2 regions of the Streptomyces sp. NPDC005811 genome follow, and region 1 is predicted to be linked to the other one. Evidence: riboswitches for the same ligand, from Rfam matches in the RefSeq annotation. Region 1 holds a riboswitch; the other holds the start of a gene.
The links. Region 1 has a riboswitch for cyclic di-AMP ahead of ABZ490_RS03985 (peptidoglycan DD-metalloendopeptidase family protein). Riboswitches for the same ligand answer to the same signal wherever they lie in the genome.
Positions count from the first base shown of each region.

Region 2: linked by a shared signal. The riboswitch ahead of ABZ490_RS18415 (NlpC/P60 family protein) and the one ahead of ABZ490_RS03985 (peptidoglycan DD-metalloendopeptidase family protein) in region 1 are both predicted to bind cyclic di-AMP.

Region 1 covers NZ_JBEXXK010000003.1:68,690-74,023, forward strand. The annotation lists gene ABZ490_RS03970 (DUF6126 family protein) at 1-71, shown strand, start outside; gene ABZ490_RS03975 (tyrosine-protein phosphatase) at 94-891, opposite strand; gene ABZ490_RS03980 (alpha-galactosidase) at 1,113-3,218, shown strand; cyclic di-AMP (ydaO/yuaA leader) riboswitch at 3,523-3,681, shown strand; gene ABZ490_RS03985 (peptidoglycan DD-metalloendopeptidase family protein) at 3,686-4,687, shown strand; gene ABZ490_RS03990 (hypothetical protein) at 4,862-5,334, shown strand, end outside.
Region 2 covers NZ_JBEXXK010000015.1:160,109-165,442, forward strand. The annotation lists gene ABZ490_RS18410 (tellurite resistance/C4-dicarboxylate transporter family protein) at 1-675, opposite strand, end outside; gene ABZ490_RS18415 (NlpC/P60 family protein) at 767-1,936, opposite strand; cyclic di-AMP (ydaO/yuaA leader) riboswitch at 1,944-2,119, opposite strand; gene pcrA (DNA helicase PcrA) at 2,351-4,846, shown strand; gene ABZ490_RS18425 (M23 family metallopeptidase) at 4,927-5,334, opposite strand, start outside.

The DNA of each region.
Region 1 (5,334 bases):
TCTACATCGCGGTGGGGCACGTCCTCGCGGCGTTCATCTGGTTCCTGTTCGAGGCGGGGGCCAACCAGTAGGGGGCCCGCGGCGGGGGCGGCCTCAGTCGAGCAGCCGCTCGCGCAGCCGCTCCCGGGTCTGCGGAGCCAGCTTCAGGCCCTTCTCCAGATAGGGGTCGACCCCGCCCCAGGTCTCGTCGATGGTGTCCAGCGCCGCCGCCAGGTACTCCTCCCGGGCGTCGAACAGGGGGCTGAGCAGCTCCATCACCTCGGGGGTGTACGCGGTCGCCGCCGAGCCGCCGCGCCGCACCTTGTAGCGGCGGTGCTTGGCGTTGGACTCCAGGTAGTCCGCGAGGATCGCCTCGCGCTCCACACCGAGGGCGAGCAGCGTCACCGCGACGGACAGCCCTGCGCGGTCCTTGCCGGCCGCGCAGTGCATCAGCGCCGGCACACTGTCCTCGGCGAGCGCGTGCAGCACGCGCGAGTGCTCGGCCGTACGGCCCTTGATGATCGTGCGGTACGAGGCGATCATCCGGCCCGCGGCCTTGCCGTCGCCGAGGAGGACGCGCAGCTGCTCGATGTCGCCGTCGCGGACCATCTTCCAGAACTCCGCGCCGTCCGCCGGGTCCGACAGCGGCAGGTTCACATGGAGCACCCCCGCCAGCGCGACGTCCGGGCCCTCCAGCTTCTGGTCCGCCGCGTTGCGGAAGTCGAACACCGTGTGCAGGCCCAGGGAGGACAGGAACGCGGCGTCCTCGTCGGTCGCGTGCGCGAGATGGCCGCTGCGGAACAGTACGCCGTGCCGCACCCGCCGCCCGTCGGCGGTCGGCAGACCCCCCACGTCCCGGAAGTTGCGGACACCTGCCAGCTCGGGCTCGGTCGACGGGATCTGCTGCGTCACGGGGGCTCCCTCCCGGTTCGGGCTCCGCCGGTGCGGCTCGGGTGACCGACGGGGCCGATTCGACCATACGACATGGATTCCCCGGGCAACGGGTTGTCCACAGCCGGACGAATCCTTCGTCTCCCCAGGTGAAAGGTTTGTCCACAGACGTTGCCGGGCAGGGCGCGCGCAGCTGATGATGTTGGGGCTTGATCGCACCTGTTCGAATCAGTGGGGGTTTGATGCCCGAGACCGTGAAGCCCGAGATCGCCGCGGGCGGCCGTACCTGGCTCCTTTCGGGGCCTGGGAGCAGCTATGCCCTCCACCTCACCGAGGCCGACGAACTGGTGCATCTGCACTGGGGGCCGAGGATCGCGCTCGCCGACGCGGAGGCGCTGGCGGCCGTGCCCTTCGCGGGCCGCGCGTCCTTCGAGGCCGCGCTGGACGGGCATGAGGAGTACCCGGTGGAGGGCGGCCCCCGCTTCGTCCGCCCCGCCCTGTCCGTGCGCACCGGCACCGGGCGCCGCGGCACCGAGTGGACCTTCGCGTCGTACGAGATCCAGGACACCGACGACTCGGGCGCCGAGCTGCTGTTGCACTTCCGGGACGGCGCCCTGGTGATCACCCTGCACTACCGGATGCGCGGCGACGTCGTGGAGCGCCGGACGACCCTGCGCAACGACGGGGAGGAGCCACTGGAGCTGCTGCGCGCCGACTCCGCCACCTGGACCCTGCCCGAGCGCGACGACTGGCGGCTGTCGCATCTGCACGGCCGCTGGGCGGCCGAGTCCCGTCTCGTGCAGGCCCCGCTGACCTACGGCGAGAAGATCATCGGCAGCCGGCGCGGCCATACCGGCCACCAGTACCTGCCCTGGGTCGCCCTCGACACCGACGCGACCGAGGAGCGCGGCGAGGTCTACGGCTGCGCCCTCGGCTGGTCCGGCTCCTGGCGCATCGCCGTCGCCCAACTCCCCGACGCGCGCGTGCAGATCACCGGCGGCGCCGGACACGACGACTCCGGGCTGCTGCGGCTGGCCGCGGGGGAGTCCTTCACCACGCCCCTGTTCGCCGGACTGTGGACCGACGGCGGCTTCGGCGGGGCCAGCCGCGCCTGGCACGCCTACCAGCGCGCCCACGTCATCCCGGACGCCGGCCGGGACCGGCCGGTGCTCTTCAACTCCTGGGAGGCCACCTTCTTCGACATCTCCGAGGAGCAGCAGGCCACCCTCGCCCGGCGGGCCGCGGCGATCGGCGTGGAGCTGTTCGTCGTCGACGACGGCTGGTTCGGCGCCCGCACCGGCGACCACGCCGGCCTCGGCGACTGGTGGCCCAACCCGGACCGTTTCCCGAAGGGCCTCAAGCCCCTCGCCGACTACGTGCACGCGCTCGACATGCAGTTCGGCATCTGGGTCGAGCCCGAGATGGTCAACCCGGACAGCGAGCTGTACCGGGCGCACCCCGACTGGGTCCAGTTCCAACCGGGACGAAAGCGGACGGAGTTCCGCAATCAGCTCATGCTGAACCTGGCGCGCGAGGACGTCCAGGAGTACCTCTGGGAGCGGCTCGACGGCCTGCTGTCCAGCGCCCCCATCGACTACGTCAAGTGGGACTTCAACCGCTGCTTCACCGACGCCGGCTGGCCGGACGACCCCTACCCGCAGCGCCTGTGGGTGGACCACGTCCGGGCCCTCTACGCCCTGCTGGACCGGCTCCGGGCGGCCCACCCCGGGGTGGCCTTCGAGTCCTGCTCGGGCGGCGGCGGACGGATCGACCTCGGCATCCTCGCCCGCACCGACCAGGTGTGGACCTCCGACAACACCGACCCGCTCGACCGGCTCGACATCCAGCACGGCTTCAGCCAGATCCACCCCGCACGCGTGATGGCCGCCTGGGTCACCGACAGCCCCAACACCCAGCTCAACGGCCGGATCAGCTCGCTGCGCTTCCGGTTCGTCAGCGCCATGGCCGGGGTGCTCGGCGTCGGCGGCGACCTCTCCGAGTGGACCGAGGAGGAACTCGCCGAGGCCCGCCGCTGGGTGGACCTCTACAAGGAGATCCGGCCCCTCGTCCAGCACGGCGACCAGTACCGGCTGCGCCCTCCGGCCGGCGGGCTGAGCGCCGTCCAGTACGTCGGCGGCGACGAGACCGTCGTCCTCGCCTGGCTCCAGGCCCAGCGCTACGGCGAGCCGGTCGCGGCGTTGCGCCTGCGCGGCCTGGACCCGACGGCGTCGTACGAATGCCGCGAAACGGGCGAAGTCCACCGAGGTGCGGTGCTGTTGCACCACGGGCTGCGGACCGGGCTGCGCGGTGACCTCGATGCGACGGTTATCCGCCTGCGTCGCATCTGAGGGTTCTGTCCGAATTGAATCCTTCGTTCCAACTCGCTCTGGAATAAGGGATCCTGGAGGGGTATTACGTGAGCAGGGTCATATTCGTGACCCTGCGTCGCCCGTCATGCTCACGTAATCAAAGTGCTTTTCAAGGGCGTTAGCCGAAATTCCCGGTGCCAGATGCACGGAGCGTCACTGGGAATTCGCACAGCGGATCAAGAGAAAGACGTGAACAGGGCAACCACTGCTTGTTCCTGTGCGTCTTGGTCGCTTACGTTCCAGACCAATCCGGACGGACGCCGAATCCTGCCGCCGCCCGGAATCCGCACACTCACCCGTGCACGGCAGGAGCGGGGGACCCACAGGCAGAACCGCCTGTTCCGGTCTCCGGAACAGGCTTGGGGTAAAGCCGCGACCCGTCGCGGCCGGGCATCTCCAGTCCGCACCCGACAGCTCACCTCGCAGGCGCCGGAGAGGAATTCGCCATGCCCGCGAAGGGTAAGCACCGCCGCCCGAAGACCCAGCGCTTCACCCGCTCCATCGCCGTCGCCGGAACCGGCGGGGCCGCACTCGCCCTCCCGCTCATGGGGGCCACCGGCGCCCACGCGGCCACCCCGCAGTCGGTTTCCCAGGGTGCTTCCCAGGCCGTCGCGCAGACCGTTTCCCAGTCGGTGGCGGACAGTGCCGTCCAGGCCTCCGCCACGACACGGAAGTCCGCCGCGAGCGCCCGGAGCTACACCGTGCGGGCCGGCGACTACCTCGCCAGGATCGCCGACGAGCAGCACGTCGGCGGCGGCTGGCAGAAGCTGTACGCGGACAACCGCGAGGCCGTCGGCAGCAACCCCTCGCTGATCCACCCCGGCCTGAAGCTGTCGCTCGGCGCGAAGGCCGCGAGCACCGAGTCGTCGACCGGCTCCTCGTCGTCGTCCTCGTCGTCCTCGTCGTCCTCGTCGTCTTCTTCGTCCTCGTCGAAGTCGACGCAGTCGTCCTCCTCGCAGTCCTCCGACACGAAGGCGTCGTCGTCCTCGTCCTCCTCGGACACGGCCGCCCGGTCCGCCGAGAGCGCCACCGCCTCCAGCGGCTACACCCTCCCGGTGTCCGGCGCGACCGTCGGCACCGGCTACCGCGTGGCCGGCAGCATGTGGTCCAGCGGCTACCACACCGGCGTCGACTTCGTCGTCCCGACCGGCACCTCCCTCAAGGCCATAGCCGAGGGCACGGTCGTCTCCGCCGGGTGGGGCGGCGCGTACGGCAACCAGGTCGTCATCAAGCTCAACGACGGCTACTACGCCCAGTACGCCCACCTGTCGCAGCTCTCGGTCTCGGCCGGCCAGACCGTGACCGCGGGCCAGCAGATCGGCCTCTCCGGCGCCACCGGCAACGTGACCGGCCCGCACCTGCACTTCGAGATCCGCACCACGCCGAACTACGGATCCGACGTGGACCCGGTCGGCTACCTCCGCTCCCACGGCGTCGCCGTCGGCTGACCCCGCGCCTGACGCGCCCGCCTGACGCGCCCGCCTGACACGCAGAACGAAGGCCGGACCCGAGCCCCGGGCCCGGCCTTCGTTCTGCGTGTTCATGATTGTCGTATTGCGGTCTCGTGGCATCCCTTTTCGCCCCATCGACAGCCGGGCCAGGGTGGGGACACAGTGATCCCCGTGAAGGGCAAGCGCTTTCTGCCAAGAACCGTCGCCCCCGCGGGACAGGCGGCCGACGAGGACGGCCGCCGACTGAACCGCACGCCGCCGCGCAGGTCGACGACGACCTGCCGGGACACCTCGCCGGGCGCGGGGACGTACGCCGTGCGGCACGCTCGGCCCGGCGGCCTCGACGGCGACGGACGGGCGGAGGTGCTGGTGCACACCGCGGCCGGGGCCGACTTCGCCGACGGCGCGACCGGCGCCGAGCGCACCCGGCAGTCCGTACCGGACGGCTTCGTCGCCGACGGCCCCTCCGGCGGGCAGTTCGGCAGCGCCCACCTCGACGGCGAACACCGCAGCCTGGTCACCATGTTGGTGACCCGCGGCGACCTGACCGGCGCCTGTGCACCACGACCGAGCCGACCGGCACGCGGATCCGCGCCCTGGCCCAGAACCCCGCGTACCGCCTCGTCCGGACCGTCCGCGGTGGT
Region 2 (5,334 bases), on a different contig from region 1:
GTACAGCGCGTGGTCCGCGTCGATGAGCCGCGCCCCCGCGAGCGCCGAGACGGCGAGCGCCCCGCCGGCCACCCACTGGTCCCCGGCGCCCTCGGTGACCTGCCGCCAGTCGAACAGGATGAGCATGCCCACGTAGAGCAGCAGGCCGAGCCAGAACAGCACGAGCGCGGTGTGCGCGGGCCAGGAGAGGCTCTCGGCCTTCGCCAGGGTCGCGCCCAGCACCGCGAGCCCCTGGGTGGCCACGCAGCACAGGAACACGGCTCCGGGCAACCGGCGGGCCCGGTGGCTCAGGACGCGGCGGGCGAGCTGCCGTACGACATCCGTCATCAGCACCGGCCACAGTACGGCCGCCAGCGCCACCAGCGCCCAGGCCAAGGACTGCCGGCCCAGCGCCGAGACGCCCGTGCCGAGCACGGTCGTGGCGGCCACCGCGGTCAGCCCGGCCGGTGTGGCCGCCTCGGCCAGCCAGCGCCGGCGCTCCCACAGGAGGCGTACGGCGAAGTCTGCGGCCAGCGCCACCCAGGCGGCGGCGGCCAGCGCCAGCGCGGCGTGGGACAGGACCTCGTGCCTCGCCAGGCGCAGGCCGATCGACAGGATGCCGGTGGCCAGCACGGCGGCTCCGGCCGCCGGCGGACGCCGCGCCCACCAGGCGCGAAGGGAGGAGGTGCCGGGCATGGGCCCGATGCTAGGGACGTGAGGCGGCTCACGCGGCGGCACACGCGCGTAGTCGCAAAAAACGACCTGCACGCGTGTGCCCGCACAGGGCTCAGGCCGGGCGGACCACGCTGTGGATGCCCGACTCGCCGTCGTAGTAGATCGACTCCTCGCGCACGTACGCGCCCGGCTTCGGGGCGTGGATCATCATGCCGTTGCCGATGTAGATGCCGACGTGGCTCATGTCGTCGTAGAAGAAGACCAGGTCACCGGGGCGGGCGTCGGCGAGGGAGACGGTGGTGCCGGCGTTCACCTGGTCGTACGTGGTGCGCGGCAGGGAGACGCCGGCGGCCTTCCAGGCGGCCTGGGTGAGGCCGGAGCAGTCGTAGGAGTCGGGGCCGGTGGCGCCCCAGACGTACGGCTTGCCGATCTGCGCACGGGCGAACGCGAGCGCCTTCTCGGCCTTGGTGGTGTACGAGGCGTCCGACGACGACGAGGACGAGGAAGAAGACGAAGAAGAAGTCGAAGACGACGAAGAGGAGGACGTGCCGGTGTCCTGCTGGGCGGCCTGGGCCGCCTGTTGCCGTGCCAGCTCGGCCGCCTCGCGCGCGGCCTCCTCCTGCTTCTGCTTCTCGATCTCCGCCAGCCGCGCCTTCTCCTGGGCCGTCAGCTGCGCCAGCAGCTCGCGCGCGTCGCCGAGCTTCTTCTGGACGGAGGCCTTGGCGGTCTTCAGGTCGCTCTGGGCGTCGTTGAGCGTCGCCAGGCTCTCGGCGGCCTCCTGGCGCTTGCGCATCGTCTCCGACTGCTCGGTGACGTAGTCGTCGACGGCGCCCTTCTGGCGGTCGGTCAGCCGGCCCATCAGCTGCGTCTGGTCGAAGTAGTCCTGCGGGGAGTCCGCCAGCAGGAACGTCGCCGTGTCGGGCGCGGAGGCACCGGTGCGGTACTGGGCGGCGGCGAAGGAACCGAGTTCCTCGCGCGCCTCGTTGAGCTTCTGGGTGCGCCGGGCGACGTCGTCGAGGAGACCGTCCACCTGCTTGCGCTGCTTGGTCGTCTTCTCCTTGGCGGCGTTGTACTTCTCGGTCGCCGACTCCGCCTGGCGGTAGAGGTCGTCGACCTTCTTCTCGACCTCCTCCAGGCTCGGCTTGCCGTCGTCGGAGGGGGCGGCGTTCGCCGACTGGGAGAGCAGGGCCACGGAGGTGAGCGCGGCGGTGGCCAGGGCGGGCGTGCGTATGCCTGCCGCGCGGTTGCCCTTGAAGCGCGGCTTGCGGTGCTGCGACGCCAAGAGAGGCGACTCCTTCCATCGTCCGCCTACCGGGTTAGCTGTCGGGTTCGGGCGGATGGTTCGGAAGGGCGCCCTACGGCCGTCTCCCGCTGGGGAAGTCGGGCCGATTCACCCCGGGGTCTCGGTGGGTCCCCGGCTCCGGCTGCCTCACAGGGGGCGCACCGGACTCGGCGGAGGCCGTACGGCCCGGCGAGGTTCGCCGGTGGGGATCCGCGTGGCCTGCCCGGAACGGTAGCCAACTCGTGTGGCCCGTGTGAAGGTTGATGGGCGATATGCCCGATACATTTTTGTTACCTTGCGCAAAGCCGGGACATGGGATCACGTGCTGTGATATCGCCGCCTCGGAAGGTGAGGGCGGGGATGTTCGGGGGACGGCCGCGCGTTGTCAGTGGGGCACCCTAGACTCGGAGAGCGATGAGCAGCCTCTTTGACGACAGCTTCCTGGCGAACCTCCAGGCCCCCGCGGGCCATGAGGAGGAATCCCCGCCGCCGCCCGAGGACGATCACGTTCCGGAGTCGCTTCCGGACGATCTGTTCGGCGGGAAGTTCGACGCGCCCCCGGACCGGGACGCCTACTACCGCGACGGCGCCCCCCGCCCGGCGATCGACGCCGCCGCCCTCCTGGAGGGGCTCAACGACAACCAGCGCGCGGCCGTCGTCCACGCCGGCACCCCCCTGCTCATCGTCGCCGGCGCCGGCTCCGGCAAGACCCGTGTGCTCACCCACCGCATCGCCCACCTCCTCGCCGAGCGCGGCGTCCACCCGGGCCAGATCCTCGCGATCACCTTCACCAACAAGGCCGCGGGCGAGATGAAGGAGCGCGTCGAGCAGCTCGTCGGCCCGCGCGCGAACGCCATGTGGGTGATGACCTTCCACAGCGCGTGCGTGCGGATCCTGCGGCGCGAGTCGAAGAAGCTCGGCTTCACGTCCTCCTTCTCGATCTACGACGCCGCCGACTCCAAGCGGCTGATGGCCCTGGTCTGCCGCGACCTGGACCTCGACCCCAAGCGCTTCCCGCCGAAGTCCTTCAGCGCCAAGATCAGCAACCTGAAGAACGAGCTGATCGACGAGGAGGACTTCGCCGCCCAGGCCGGCGACGGCTTCGAGAAGACCCTCGCCCAGGCCTACGCGATGTACCAGTCCCGGCTCCGCGAGGCCAACGCGCTCGACTTCGACGACCTGATCATGACCACGGTCAATCTGCTGCGCGCCTTCCCCGATGTCGCCGAGCACTACCGCCGCCGCTTCCGCCATGTCCTCGTCGACGAGTACCAGGACACCAACCACGCCCAGTACGCCCTGGTCAGGGAGCTGGTCGGCACCTCCGAGCACCCGGTCGACGTACCGCCCAACGACTACGACATACCGCCCGCCGAGCTCTGCGTCGTCGGTGACGCCGACCAGTCGATCTACGCCTTCCGCGGCGCGACGATCCGCAACATCCTCCAGTTCGAGGAGGACTACGCGGACGCGACGACGATCCTGCTGGAGCAGAACTACCGCTCCACGCAGACGATCCTGTCCGCCGCCAACGCCGTCATCGAGCGCAACGAGTCCCGCCGCCCCAAGAACCTGTGGACCAACGCGGGCGCGGGCGCGCGCATCACCGGCTATGTCGCCGACACCGAGCACGACGAGGCGCAGTTCGTCGCCGACGAGATAGACCGCCTCACCGACGCGGGCGACGCCAGGTCGGGCGATGTCGCGGTCTTCTACCGCACCAACGCCCAGTCCCGTGTCTTCGAAGAGGTCTTCATCCGCGTCGGCCTGCCCTACAAGGTCGTCGGCGGCGTCCGCTTCTACGAGCGCAAGGAGGTCCGGGACGTCCTGGCCTATCTGCGCGTCCTCGCCAACCCGGAGGACTCCGTCCCGCTGCGCCGGATCCTCAACGTCCCCAAGCGGGGAATCGGCGAGCGCGCCGAGGCGATGATCGACGCCCTCTCCCAGCGCGAGAAGATCAGCTTCCCGCAGGCGCTCAAGCGCGTCGACGAGGCCTACGGCATGGCCGCGCGGTCGACGAACGCGGTGAAGCGGTTCAACGTGCTGATGGAGGAGCTGCGGACGATCGTCGAGTCCGGAGCGGGCCCCGCGACCGTCCTGGAGGCCGTGCTCGAACGCACCGGCTACCTGGCCGAGTTGCAGGCCTCCACCGACCCGCAGGACGAGACCCGCATCGAGAACCTCCAGGAACTCGCCGCTGTCGCCCTGGAGTTCGAGCAGGAGCAGGCCGAGGGGGAGGGCGCTGCCGCCGGGGGGCTCGCCGCCTTCCTGGAGCGGGTCGCGCTCGTCGCCGACTCCGACCAGATCCCCGACGAGGACGAGGAGGGCTCCGGCGTCATCACCCTGATGACCCTGCACACCGCCAAGGGCCTGGAGTTCCCGGTCGTCTTCCTCACCGGTATGGAGGACGGCGTGTTCCCGCACATGCGCGCCCTCGGCCAGGCCAAGGAGCTCGAGGAGGAGCGCCGCCTGGCCTATGTGGGCATCACGCGCGCGCGGGAGCGGCTCTACCTCACGCGGTCCTCGCTGCGCAGCGCCTGGGGCCAGCCGTCGTACAACCCGCCCTCCCGGTTCCTGGAGGAGATCCCGGCGACCCATGTGGACTGGAAGCGGACGGGGGCGAGCGCGCCCGTGTCCTCCGGTCCGGTGTCCGGCGTGGCGGCCTCGCTGTCCTCGTCCCGCTCGCGCTCCTCGGCCGCCGGTGCCTCCGGCTTCGCGACCCGCCGGGGCGCGACGGAGAAGCCGGTCGTCGCGCTGGCCGTCGGTGACCGCGTCACCCACGACCAGTTCGGGCTGGGCACGGTCGTCGGCGTGAAGGGCACGGGAGGGAACGCGGAGGCGACCATCGACTTCGGCGACAGCAAGCCCAAGCGGCTGCTGCTGCGGTACGCGCCGGTCGAGAAGCTGTAGACAGCCGCAGCGCACATGAGTGAGCCCCCGCGTGCATGGCGGGGGCTCGGGGGCTCATCGCACCACAGGCGGTCGAGGCGTTACGTCGGGTCCAGCCCGTGGCTGCGCAGCCACGGCAGCGGGTCTATCGGCGAACCGCCGGCCGGCCGGACCTCGAAGTGCAGGTGCGGGCCGGTGGAGTTGCCCGAGTTCCCGGAGTAGGCGATCGGATCGCCGGCCTTCACCGTCGAACCGGAGGCGACCCGGTAGGTGGAGAGGTGGCAGTACCAGGTCTCCGTGCCGTCCTTGGCCGTCACGATCAGCATGTTGCCGTAGGCGCTGTTCCACTGCGTCCGTACGGTGCCGTCGGTCGCCGACATCACCGTCGTGCCGTAGGAGACGGGGAAGTCGATGCCGGTGTGCTGGGACATCCAGTTGACGCCGGCCTGGCCGAAGTAGGCGCTCAGTCCGCGCTGGGCGACCGGGAGGGCGTACTTCGGGCGCAGCCG